DNA from 3 places in the Cellulomonas jepli genome. Region 1 is predicted to be linked to each of the others. Evidence: predicted binding sites of a transcription regulator. Region 1 holds the regulator's gene; each other region holds the start of a gene.
The links. Region 1 encodes HrcA, which represses chaperone genes, less so after heat shock. Its sites were predicted from a motif close to TTNGCACTCGNNNNNNNCGAGTGCNAA; they were not measured.
Positions count from the first base shown of each region.

Region 2: groL (chaperonin GroEL) is a predicted target of HrcA. The motif match lies at 1,799-1,825, and genes of this name have one in related genera.
Region 3: AB6N24_RS13560 (Hsp20/alpha crystallin family protein) is a predicted target of HrcA. The motif match lies at 1,852-1,878, and genes of this name have one in related genera.

Region 1 covers NZ_JBFTER010000011.1:56,946-60,215, forward strand. Annotated here, with positions in the region: gene dnaJ (molecular chaperone DnaJ) at 1-935, opposite strand, end outside; gene hrcA (heat-inducible transcriptional repressor HrcA) at 976-2,007, opposite strand; gene AB6N24_RS04535 (EAL domain-containing protein) at 2,283-3,270, opposite strand, start outside.
Region 2 covers NZ_JBFTER010000015.1:40,768-44,037, reverse strand. Annotated here, with positions in the region: gene AB6N24_RS05730 (uracil-DNA glycosylase) at 1-520, opposite strand, end outside; gene napA (nucleoid-associated protein NapA) at 700-1,029, shown strand; gene AB6N24_RS05720 (LytR C-terminal domain-containing protein) at 1,137-1,772, shown strand; gene groL (chaperonin GroEL) at 1,976-3,270, shown strand, end outside.
Region 3 covers NZ_JBFTER010000054.1:18,679-21,948, forward strand. Annotated here, with positions in the region: gene AB6N24_RS13550 ((deoxy)nucleoside triphosphate pyrophosphohydrolase) at 1-285, shown strand, start outside; gene AB6N24_RS13555 (sensor domain-containing phosphodiesterase) at 388-1,677, opposite strand; gene AB6N24_RS13560 (Hsp20/alpha crystallin family protein) at 1,975-2,430, shown strand; gene AB6N24_RS13565 (hypothetical protein) at 2,596-3,270, shown strand, end outside.

The DNA of each region.
Region 1 (3,270 bases):
CGCCCCACGCCGAGCCCCTTGAGCGTCACGACCTGGCCCGGCTGCGTGCCCGGGCGCAGGTCGATCTCGCGCGGGCCGTCGAGCGTGTCGAGCACGAGCACCGTGCCGAGCGCGGCCGCCGTCATCGGGACCGGGAGGTTGCAGTGCAGGTCGTCGCCGTTGCGCATGAACGTCTCGTGCTTGCGCTCGCGCACCTCGAGGTACACGTCGCCCGCGGGACCGCCGGCCGGGCCGACCTCGCCCTGGCCCGTGAGCTTGATGCGCGTCCCGGTGTCGACGCCCGCGGGGACGTCGACGCTCAGGGTCCGGCGCGAGCGCACCCGCCCCTCGCCCGAGCACTCGGTGCACGGCTCGGGGATGACGGTCCCGAAGCCGTGGCACGCGGCGCACGGCTGGGAGGTCATGACCTGGCCGAGGAACGAGCGCGCGACCCGCTGCACGCTGCCCCGCCCGCCGCAGACCTCGCACGTGCGCGGCGACGTCCCCGGGCGGCAGCACGTGCCCGAGCACGTGGGGCACACGACCGCGGTGTCGACCGGCACGTCGCGGTGCACGCCGAACGTCGTCTCCGCGAGGTCGAGGTCGAGGCGCACGAGCGCGTCCTGCCCGCGACGCGCGCGCGGGATCGGGCCGCGCTGGGCACCCGCACCCGCCGCCGCCCCGAAGAACGTCTCGAAGATGTCCTGGAAGCCGAAGCCGCCGCCCATGCCGCCGCCCGGCGACGCCGGGTCCGCGCCCAGGTCGTACATCCGGCGCTTCTCCGGGTTGGACAGCACCTCGTAGGCGCGCGAGACGTCCTTGAAGCGCTCGTCGGAGGCCCCCTCCGTCCCGGCGACGTCCGGGTGGTGCTCGCGCGCGAGGCGCCGGTAGGCCTTCTTGATCTGCTCCGGGCTCGCGTCGCGCGGCACGCCGAGGATCTCGTAGTAGTCGCTCACTGAACTCTCTCTGTGCTGGGGGGAACGCAGGGGGGAGGCGTCATCCGGCGAGGATCCGGGACAGGTACCGCGCGACCGCGCGGACCGAGGCCATCGTCGCCGGGTAGTCCATGCGCAGCGGCCCGATCGAGCCGATCCGGGCCACCGCCGTGCCGTCGTCGCGCGCGCCGCTGTAGCCGCTCGTCACGAAGCTCGTCTCGAGCAGGCCCTCGTGCTGGGTCTCGCGCCCGATGCGCACCGCGACCCCGCCCGAGTCCTCGGCCATCTCGCTGAGCAGCCGCAGCAGCACGACCTGCTCCTCGAGCGCCTCGAGCACCGGGCCGATGGTGTGCGTGAAGTCCGAGCCGGTGCCGCGCGCGAGGTTCGCGGTCCCGGCGAGCACGATGCGCTCCTCGATCTCCTGCCGCAACGTCTCCTCGACGACCGCGACGACCGAGCGCACGAGCGGCACGTCGTGCGGGGCGAACGCGTCGGGGAGCGCGGCGAGCACCCCGTCGAGCTCGGGCAGGCGCCGGCCCGCGGCCGCGACGTTGAGCCGCGTCCGGAGCTGGGCGACGACGCCCTCCTCGACGTCCGCGGCGAGCTCGAGCGTGCGCTGCTCGACGCGGCCGTTGTCCGTGATGATGACGACGAGCAGGCGCCGGTCGCCGACGGGCACGAGCTCGAGGTGACGCAGCGCCGAGCGCCGCAGCGACGGGTACTGCACGACGGCGACCTGCTGCGTGAGCTGCGCGAGCAGCCGCACGGAGCGGTCGACGACGTCGTCGAGGTCGACGGCGTCCTCGAGGAACGACTGGATCGCGCGCTTCTCGGGCGCGGACAGCGGCTTGACGGTCGAGAGGCGGTCGACGAACAGCCGGTAGCCCTTGTCGGTCGGGACGCGGCCCGCGGACGTGTGCGGCTGGGCGATGTAGCCGCCCTCCTCGAGAGCCGCCATGTCGTTGCGGATCGTCGCGGGCGAGACGCCGAGCGAGTGGCGCTCGACGAGCGCGCGGGAGCCGACCGGCTCCTTGGTCTGCACGTAGTCCTCGACGATCGCGCGCAGCACGTCGAGCTTGCGGTCCTCGCTCATCGCACCTCCTGGCCGTCGGACCTGTGGCGTGCCCGGCGCGTCGGCCGCCGGACGGCGCCCACGGGACGGGGCGGACCGGCGCAGGCGTAGCACTCAGGCATCGAGAGTGCCAATTCTACCTGGCGGACGGCGCTGCCTCGCGGCGGGCAGGGCGCACGTGACGCGTGCCACGGCCCGGCGTCCCGGTCGCTGCGGGCCCGACCGGCGCGTCGGCTCCCGCCCCGGGGGTCCACGGATCCCGTGGGCGCGCTCTCGCGGCTCGGCGAGGCGTCCGCTCAGGCGGCGGGGACCCGCTGCACGAGGTGGTCGACGAGGTCGCCGACGTCGACCGTCCCCAGCACGATGCCGCTCGCCTCGACGCACACGACCGGCGCCCCGCGCCAGATCACCGAGCGGGCCGTCGCGCGCCGGAGCACCTCGAGCGGCGCCGCGGACGGTGTCACGACGAGCGCGGGCGCGAGGTGCGTCCCCCCGGACGGGTCGCGGACGACGACGCTCGCGGGACGGTTGCGCGCGTCGAGCACGACGGCACCCGGCGCCGCGCCGGTCGCGTGGCGGGCCATCGTCGCGGGCAGCACCTGCGCGACCCGGACGAGGCCGACGACGTGCTCGCCGCGGTCGGTGCTCGCCGCGGTCGCGCGCACGAACGCGGTCATGTCGTCGTCCATCCCCGTCCACCCCGACGCGGGCCGACCCAGCGCGTAGCCCTGCACGAGCGGCACCCCGAGGTGGATGAGGGCCGCGAGCTCCTCGCGCGTCTCGACGCCCTCGGCGACGAGCCAGGCGTCCATCTCCCCCGCGAGGTCGCCCAGCATCCGCACCGTGGCGCGCTGCACCGGGTCGGCGTGCACCCCCGTGATGAGCGCGCGGTCGAGCTTGACGATGTCGGGCCGCACGCGCAGGAGCTGCGTGAGCCCGGAGTGCCCGGTGCCGGCGTCGTCGATCGCGACGAGCCCGCCGAGCGCCCGCACCTCGGCGAGCACGTCGCCGAGCGCCTCGTCGTCGTGCGCCGCGACGTGCTCGGTCAGCTCGACCACGACGCCGTCGAGCCGGCCCCGCTCGAACAGCGCACCGCGCACGACCGGCTCGGCCATGAGGTGCGGCTCGACGTTGATCGAGCAGAAGCCGTCGACGACGCCGCGCTCGCGCAGCGCGTGCATCGAGCGCAGCACGATCGCGGTGAGCAGCGCGTCGACCCCGCGCCGCCGCGCGGCCGCGAACCACACGTCCGGGCTCGCCGCCGGCGGACCGTCGAAGCGCGAG
Region 2 (3,270 bases), on a different contig from region 1:
ACTGCGCGTCGCGCCCCCACAGCACCGCGACGAGCGGCCCGCCGCGCTCGACGAGCGCCTCGATGGCCCGGTCGGTCACGGCCTCCCACCCCTTGCCGCGGTGCGACGCGGGCGCGCCCGGGCGGACGGTCAGGACCCGGTTGAGCAGCATGACGCCCTGGTCCGCCCACGGAGAGAGGTCCCCGGACGTCGGGGGCGTGACGCCGGTGTCGGCGACGAGCTCGGCGAAGATGTTCGCGAGCGAGCGCGGCACGGGCCGCACGTCGGGCTGCACGGAGAACGACAGCCCCATCGCGTGACCGGGCGTGGGGTACGGGTCCTGCCCGACGACGAGCACGCGCACGTCCGCGAGCGGGCGCTGGAACGCGCGCAGCACCGAGCCCCCGTCGGGCAGGTAGCCTCGCCCGGCGGCGACCTCGGCGCGCAGGAAGTCGCCGGCGGCGCGGAGCTGCGGCTCCACGGGGGCGAGGGCCTGCGCCCAGTCCGGTGCGACGAGCTGGTCCAGGGGAGCGGGGTTCACGGGGGCGAGGGTACCGAGCGTGCGCCGAGGGCGGGTGAAGGCCGGCGCCGGGTGCTCCGTGCGGCCGCCTGCTGAATGACACGCGTGTCATTCGCGCCTACGATGGCGTGGTTCGCGCAGCACCCCCAGCCCGCCCCGAGCCCTCCCCGCGCCGGAGCCCGAGCCCCCAGGAGGACGCCATGGACGCCGCCATGCTCACCGGCTCCTCGACGCAGGACGCCCCCGAGACGGCCCCCCTCGAGGCCGACGCCGGCGCTGCCGGTCTCTCCGAGCGCGACCAGCAGGTCCTCGCGTTCGAGCGCCAGTGGTGGAAGTACGCGGGCGCCAAGGAGCAGGCGATCCGCGAGCTGTTCGACATGTCGGCGACGCGGTACTACCAGGTGCTCAACAGCCTGATCGACTCCCCGGACGCCCTCGCGCACGACCCCATGCTCATCAAGCGCCTGCGGCGGATGCGCTCGACGCGCCAGCGCGCGCGCACGGCCCGCCGTCTCGGCAGCGACGCCTGACGCACGCCTCCGGGCCTGCGCTGCCGAGCGGGTGCTGATCGCACCTTTCGAGCGGCACGCGGGTCAACCGGCCGTCGCGCCCAGTCGCAGCCGTTAGCCTGTCCGCCGTGAGCAAGGGCAGCTACCCGTACCCCGAGGACGAGTTCGACGCTGCGGAGGACCTCGACGGCCCCCGCGGCGTGCACCGTGCTCCCCGCTCACGGTGGCGGGCGCTGCTGCCGTTCGCGATCGTCCTCGTCGTGTTCGCGGGGCTCGGTGCGGGTGTCCTGCTCTACCTCGCGAACTCGGACGTCACGCTGCCCGCCGGCCTCGGCAGCGGCACGACCGCGGGGGACGACGCCGGTGACGGCGCGGCCGAGGGTGAGGGCGACGCCGCCGCGGAGGAGGGGGGCGAGGCCACCGACCCGGCCGAGGGCGACGCCGCCGTCGAGCCGCCGCCGACCGAGCCGGTCGCCCCCGCCCCGGACCTCGGGGCTGCGGTCACGGTGTTCAACGCGGCCAAGGTCGCGGGCCTCGCGGGCGAGACCGCGGAGACGCTCACGTCCGCCGGGTTCACCAACGTCGACACCGGCAACCACACCGGCGCCGGCGTCGACGGCACCACCGTCTTCTACGCCGTCGAGGCGCAGCGCCCGACGGCCGACGCCGTCGCCCAGGCGCTCGGGATCACGAAGGTGCTGCCGTCCGCGACCGAGGCGGCGGACGGCATCGCGGTCGTCCTGGAGGCGGACTACACGCCCTGAGGCGGCGTCGTGCGGGCGGACCGCGTCTTGCACTCTCGGGGGTCGAGTGCTAACCATTGACTTAGCACTCTCCGGTGGAGAGTGACAGGATCAACCGGCCGACCGGTGAGGTCCACCACGCGCGGGACATGACCGCGGGAGGTGGTCCGTCCGTCGCGGGCACCGAGCGGCCACCCACGAGCACAGTGAAGGATCACCGCCCCATGGCCAAGATCATTGCCTTCAACGAGGAGGCCCGTCGCGGTATCGAGCGCGGACTCAACGTCCTCGCCGACACCGTCAAGGTCACGCTCGGCCCGAAGGGCCGCAACGTCGTCCTCGACAAGAAGTGGGGTGCCCCCACGATCACGAACGACGGCGTCTCCATCGCCAAGGAGATCGAGCTCGAGGACCCGTTCGAGAAGATCGGTGCCGAGCTCGTCAAGGAGGTCGCCAAGAAGACCGACGACGTCGCGGGTGACGGCACCACGACCGCCACCGTGCTCGCCCAGGCGCTCGTGCGCGAGGGTCTGCGCAACGTCGCCGCCGGCGCCAACCCGATCGCCCTGAAGAAGGGCATCGAGGCCGCCGTCGAGGCCGTCACGGCCCAGCTCCTCTCGCAGGCCAAGGAGGTCGAGACGAAGGAGCAGATCGCCGCGACCGCCTCGATCTCGGCCGGCGACACGGCGATCGGCGAGCTCATCGCCGAGGCGCTCGACAAGGTCGGCAAGGAAGGCGTCATCACGGTCGAGGAGTCCAGCGCGCTGGGCCTCGAGCTCGAGCTGACCGAGGGCATGCGCTTCGACAAGGGCTACCTGTCGGCGTACATGGTCACGGACCCCGAGCGCCAGGAGGCGGTCCTCGAGGACGCCTACGTGCTGCTCGTCGAGTCGAAGATCTCGAACGTCAAGGACCTGCTGCCGCTGCTGGAGAAGGTCATCCAGTCCGGCAAGCCGCTGTTCATCGTCGCCGAGGACGTCGAGGGCGAGGCCCTGGCCACGCTCGTCGTCAACAAGATCCGCGGCACGTTCAAGTCGATCGCCGTCAAGGCGCCCGGCTTCGGCGACCGCCGCAAGGCGATGCTGCAGGACATGGCCATCCTCACGGGCGGTCAGGTCGTCTCGGAGACCGTCGGCCTCAAGCTCGACACGGTGGGCCTCGAGGTCCTCGGCACGGCGCGCAAGATCGTCGTGACGAAGGACGAGACCACGATCGTCGAGGGTGCGGGCGACGCGTCGCAGATCGCGGGCCGCGTGGCCCAGATCCGCGCCGAGATCGAGAACTCGGACTCGGACTACGACCGCGAGAAGCTCCAGGAGCGCCTCGCGAAGCTGGCCGGCGGCGTGGCCGTCATCAAGGCCGGCGCGGCGACCGAGGTCGAGCTCAAGGAGCGCAAGCACCGCATCGAGGACGCCGTCCGCAACGCGAAGGCCGCCGTCGAGGAGGGCATCGTCGCCGGTGGTGGCGTCGCGCTCATCCAGGCCGGCAAGCTCGCGTTCGAGGGCCTCAAGCTCGAGGG
Region 3 (3,270 bases), on a different contig from region 1:
GGGGAGAGCCCCGAGGAGGCCCTGCACCGTGAGCTGCGCGAGGAGCTGGGCGTCCGCGTCGGCCTGGGGCACGAGCTCGTCGGACCGGACGGCGGCGCGTGGCGCCTCACCGACACCTACGTCATGCGGCTGTGGATGGCCGAGGTGGTCGACGGGATCCCCGAGCCCCTCGTCGAGCACGACGCACTGCAGTGGCTCCCCCTCGGGCAGTGGACGACGGTCCCGTGGCTCGACGGCGACGTCCGGATCGTCGAGGCGCTCGCCGCCCAGTACGTGACGGACTGACCGGCCGGCGCCGGACGCGGGCCGCGGCGGCGAACCTCCAGCGCGCCGCGGCGGTCCCGGCGGCACCGCTCGGCCGCCCGCGCGCGGCCCCGGCGGAACGCCTCAGCCGCCGCCGGACGCCACCGCCGTCGCGCGGTGCGGCAGGCCGGCCCACCGCGGCTCGCGGCACGGCTTCTCGAGGTAGAACCCCTGCCCGAGGCCGACCCCCAGGTCCAGCAGCGAGACGAGCTCGTCCTCGGTCTCGACCCCCTCCGCGACCACGAGCGCGCCGGCGACGGCGCAGAACCGGGCGAGCGCCCCGACGAGGGCCTGCCGGACGGGGTCGCTGTCGACGCCGCGCACGAGCTGCATGTCGACCTTGACGAGGTCGGGCCGGAGGCGGAGCACGTGCGTGAGGCTCGCGTACCCGGCGCCCGTGTCGTCGACGGCGAGGCGCAGCCCGGCGGCACGGTGCGGCGCGAGGGCCCGCTCGAGCGCGTCGTAGTCCGCGACCGGGGCGTACTCGGTGAGCTCGAGCACGACGCGCGACACGTCGACGTCGTCGAGGAGCTCGTCGAGCGCGCCGACGACGAGGTCGGGGGAGAGGTTCACGGCGATCGCGCAGCCCGGCGGGACCGCCCCGGGCGTGCGCAGCGCGTCGAGCGCGCACCGGGCGGACGCGACCTCGAGCTCGCGGCCCAGCCCGACGCTGTGCGCCGCGGCGAACCAGCCGGCCGGCGCGCGGTCGGACGCCTCGAAGCGGGTGAGCGCCTCCGCGGCGACGGCCACGCCCGTGGTCAGCTCCACGATGGGCTGGTAGACGGCGTGCCGGCCGAGCCCCGAGCAGAGGGCCGTGACGTGCGTGTGCAGCGCGGCCCGCTCGCGGCGTGCCGCGCCCTCGCCGAGCGCGCGGTGGTGCAGGTCGTCGACGACCTGGGCGACGAGGCGTGCGGTGGTGAGCGCGTGCTCGTCGAGCTGCGGGGCGACGCCGCTGCTGATCAGGCACAGCATGCCGTTGGGGGTCCCGTCGGGTGCGTGCAGCGGGACGCCGAGGTAGGAGCCGATGTGCAGCGCCAGGGTCACGTCGAGCCAGGTGGCCGCCGGCACGTCGCGGGCGTTCGGGATGAGCGCGGGCATCGTCCCGTTGAGCACGCGCGAGCAGTACGCGTCGTTGAGCGAGGTACGGGTCCCGACGGCGGGGCCCTGGTGCCCGGGCTCGACGTCGACGATGCGGAACACCTGCTCGGTCCCGACGAACTCGCTCGTCCAGCCGACCTCCATGTGCACGTGCTGGCGCAGCAGGTGGACCAGGCGGGCGCAGGCGTCCTCGAGGTGCGCGTCGTCCTGGTGCGCGCGGGCGATGGCGTCGATCTCGACGGCGAGGTCGTCGCCGCCCGTGCCGGTCACGTCCATCCCGACCTCCCGCTCCGGTGGCGGTCCCCCCGGCCGCCTCCTGCGAACGAGGCTAGCCCCGTGCGGGCGAGCAGGCCGGACGACGGCGTGCAGCGACCTCTCGCACCGCGAAGGACGACGGCGGAGACCGGGCGTCGGCGTCCTGCGTCCAGCGGATCGGAGGCTGCGCAGGGGTTGGCACTCGCAGGGGGAGAGTGCTAAAAAAGAGACGTAGCCAGTCCCCGCCGGACGGTTCCGGAGGGGGCCCGTACCGAGGCGTCGGACGGTCCGGTGCCTCGCCGCGAGGAGGTGATGGTCGTGGCTACGCGATTCGACCCGTTCCAGGAGATGGACCGGCTCGTCGGTCAGGTGTTCGGCTCCGCACGCGCCGCAGCGTCCATGCCGCTCGACCTGTTCCGGTCGGGGGACCACTACGTGCTCCACGCCGACCTCCCGGGTGCCGACCCGGGCACCATCGACGTGAACGTCGAGGACCAGACGCTGACGATCCGCGCGCAGCGCACCCACCAGGGTGCCGAGGGCGTGCAGTGGCTCGTGCAGGAGCGTCCGTCCGGCACGTACGTGCGCCAGCTGACCGTGGGTCGCGGCCTCGCGCTGGACAAGATCGAGGCCACGTACGCCGACGGCGTGCTGTCCCTGACGATCCCCGTCGCCGAGGAGGCGAAGCCGCGCCGCATCGAGGTGCAGCACGCCGCGTCCCAGGCGGCTGCGATCACGCAGTCCGGCGAGCCCGCCGGGTCCACGACGAGCTGACCGCCACGGCAGCGGCCCGCGGAGGTCCGCGGAGGTCCGCGCGCGATGGTGACCGGGGGCCGGGACGGGATGCGTCCGGGCCCCCCGCGACCGACGAGGGCCGCCCAGGTGAACGGTGCGGGAAACGGCGTCCGTGACCGCGGTCATAGCCCTACGCTCTGCGTCATGCCCCCCCGCTCACGAGGCGCTCTCGCGGCTCTCCTGGCCCTGTCCGTCGCCGTGTGCGGCTTCGTCCTCCCGGCTGCCGCGGCTCCCGGGTCGGCTGGCGACGTGCTCAGCGTGTCCTCCCGCCGGGGCATCCACTTCCCCGGTCGCCTGCTGGTGTCCTCACCCGAACTCTTCGACGCGACTCCCGGCGACGTGGGGCGGGACACGCTGACGATCGAGGTCAGGGCGGCGGAGGGCGGATCGCCCGTGACGCTCGTGGTGGCGGCGCCGCTAGACAGCCCGAGGCTCGTCGTCGGCCCTCGGTCGACGAGAGCGGCGGCGACCTCCCAGACCCCGGGGCTCCAGCTCTCCGGCTGGTGCGACGAGACGGGCGACGGGACGATGGACGTCCTCGACGTCGAGCACGACGCGGACGGTCGGCTGTCGGGCCTCGCGCTCGACTACGAGCTGACCTGCACCGGCGCGACGCCGATCCTGGGGACGCTGCGCTGGTCCAGCGACGTGCCGTACCGGGAGACGGTCTCCGCGCGACTCCCGTACCACGTGGCTCCTGTCGGCCGGACGGCCCGGGGGACCGCCACGCTGACGAACGCGGGCACGGCGCCGCAGAGCTACGGGGTCACGACCGCCGACGTGCGCCCGCTCCCGCTCGTGATCGACCGCGACGGCTGC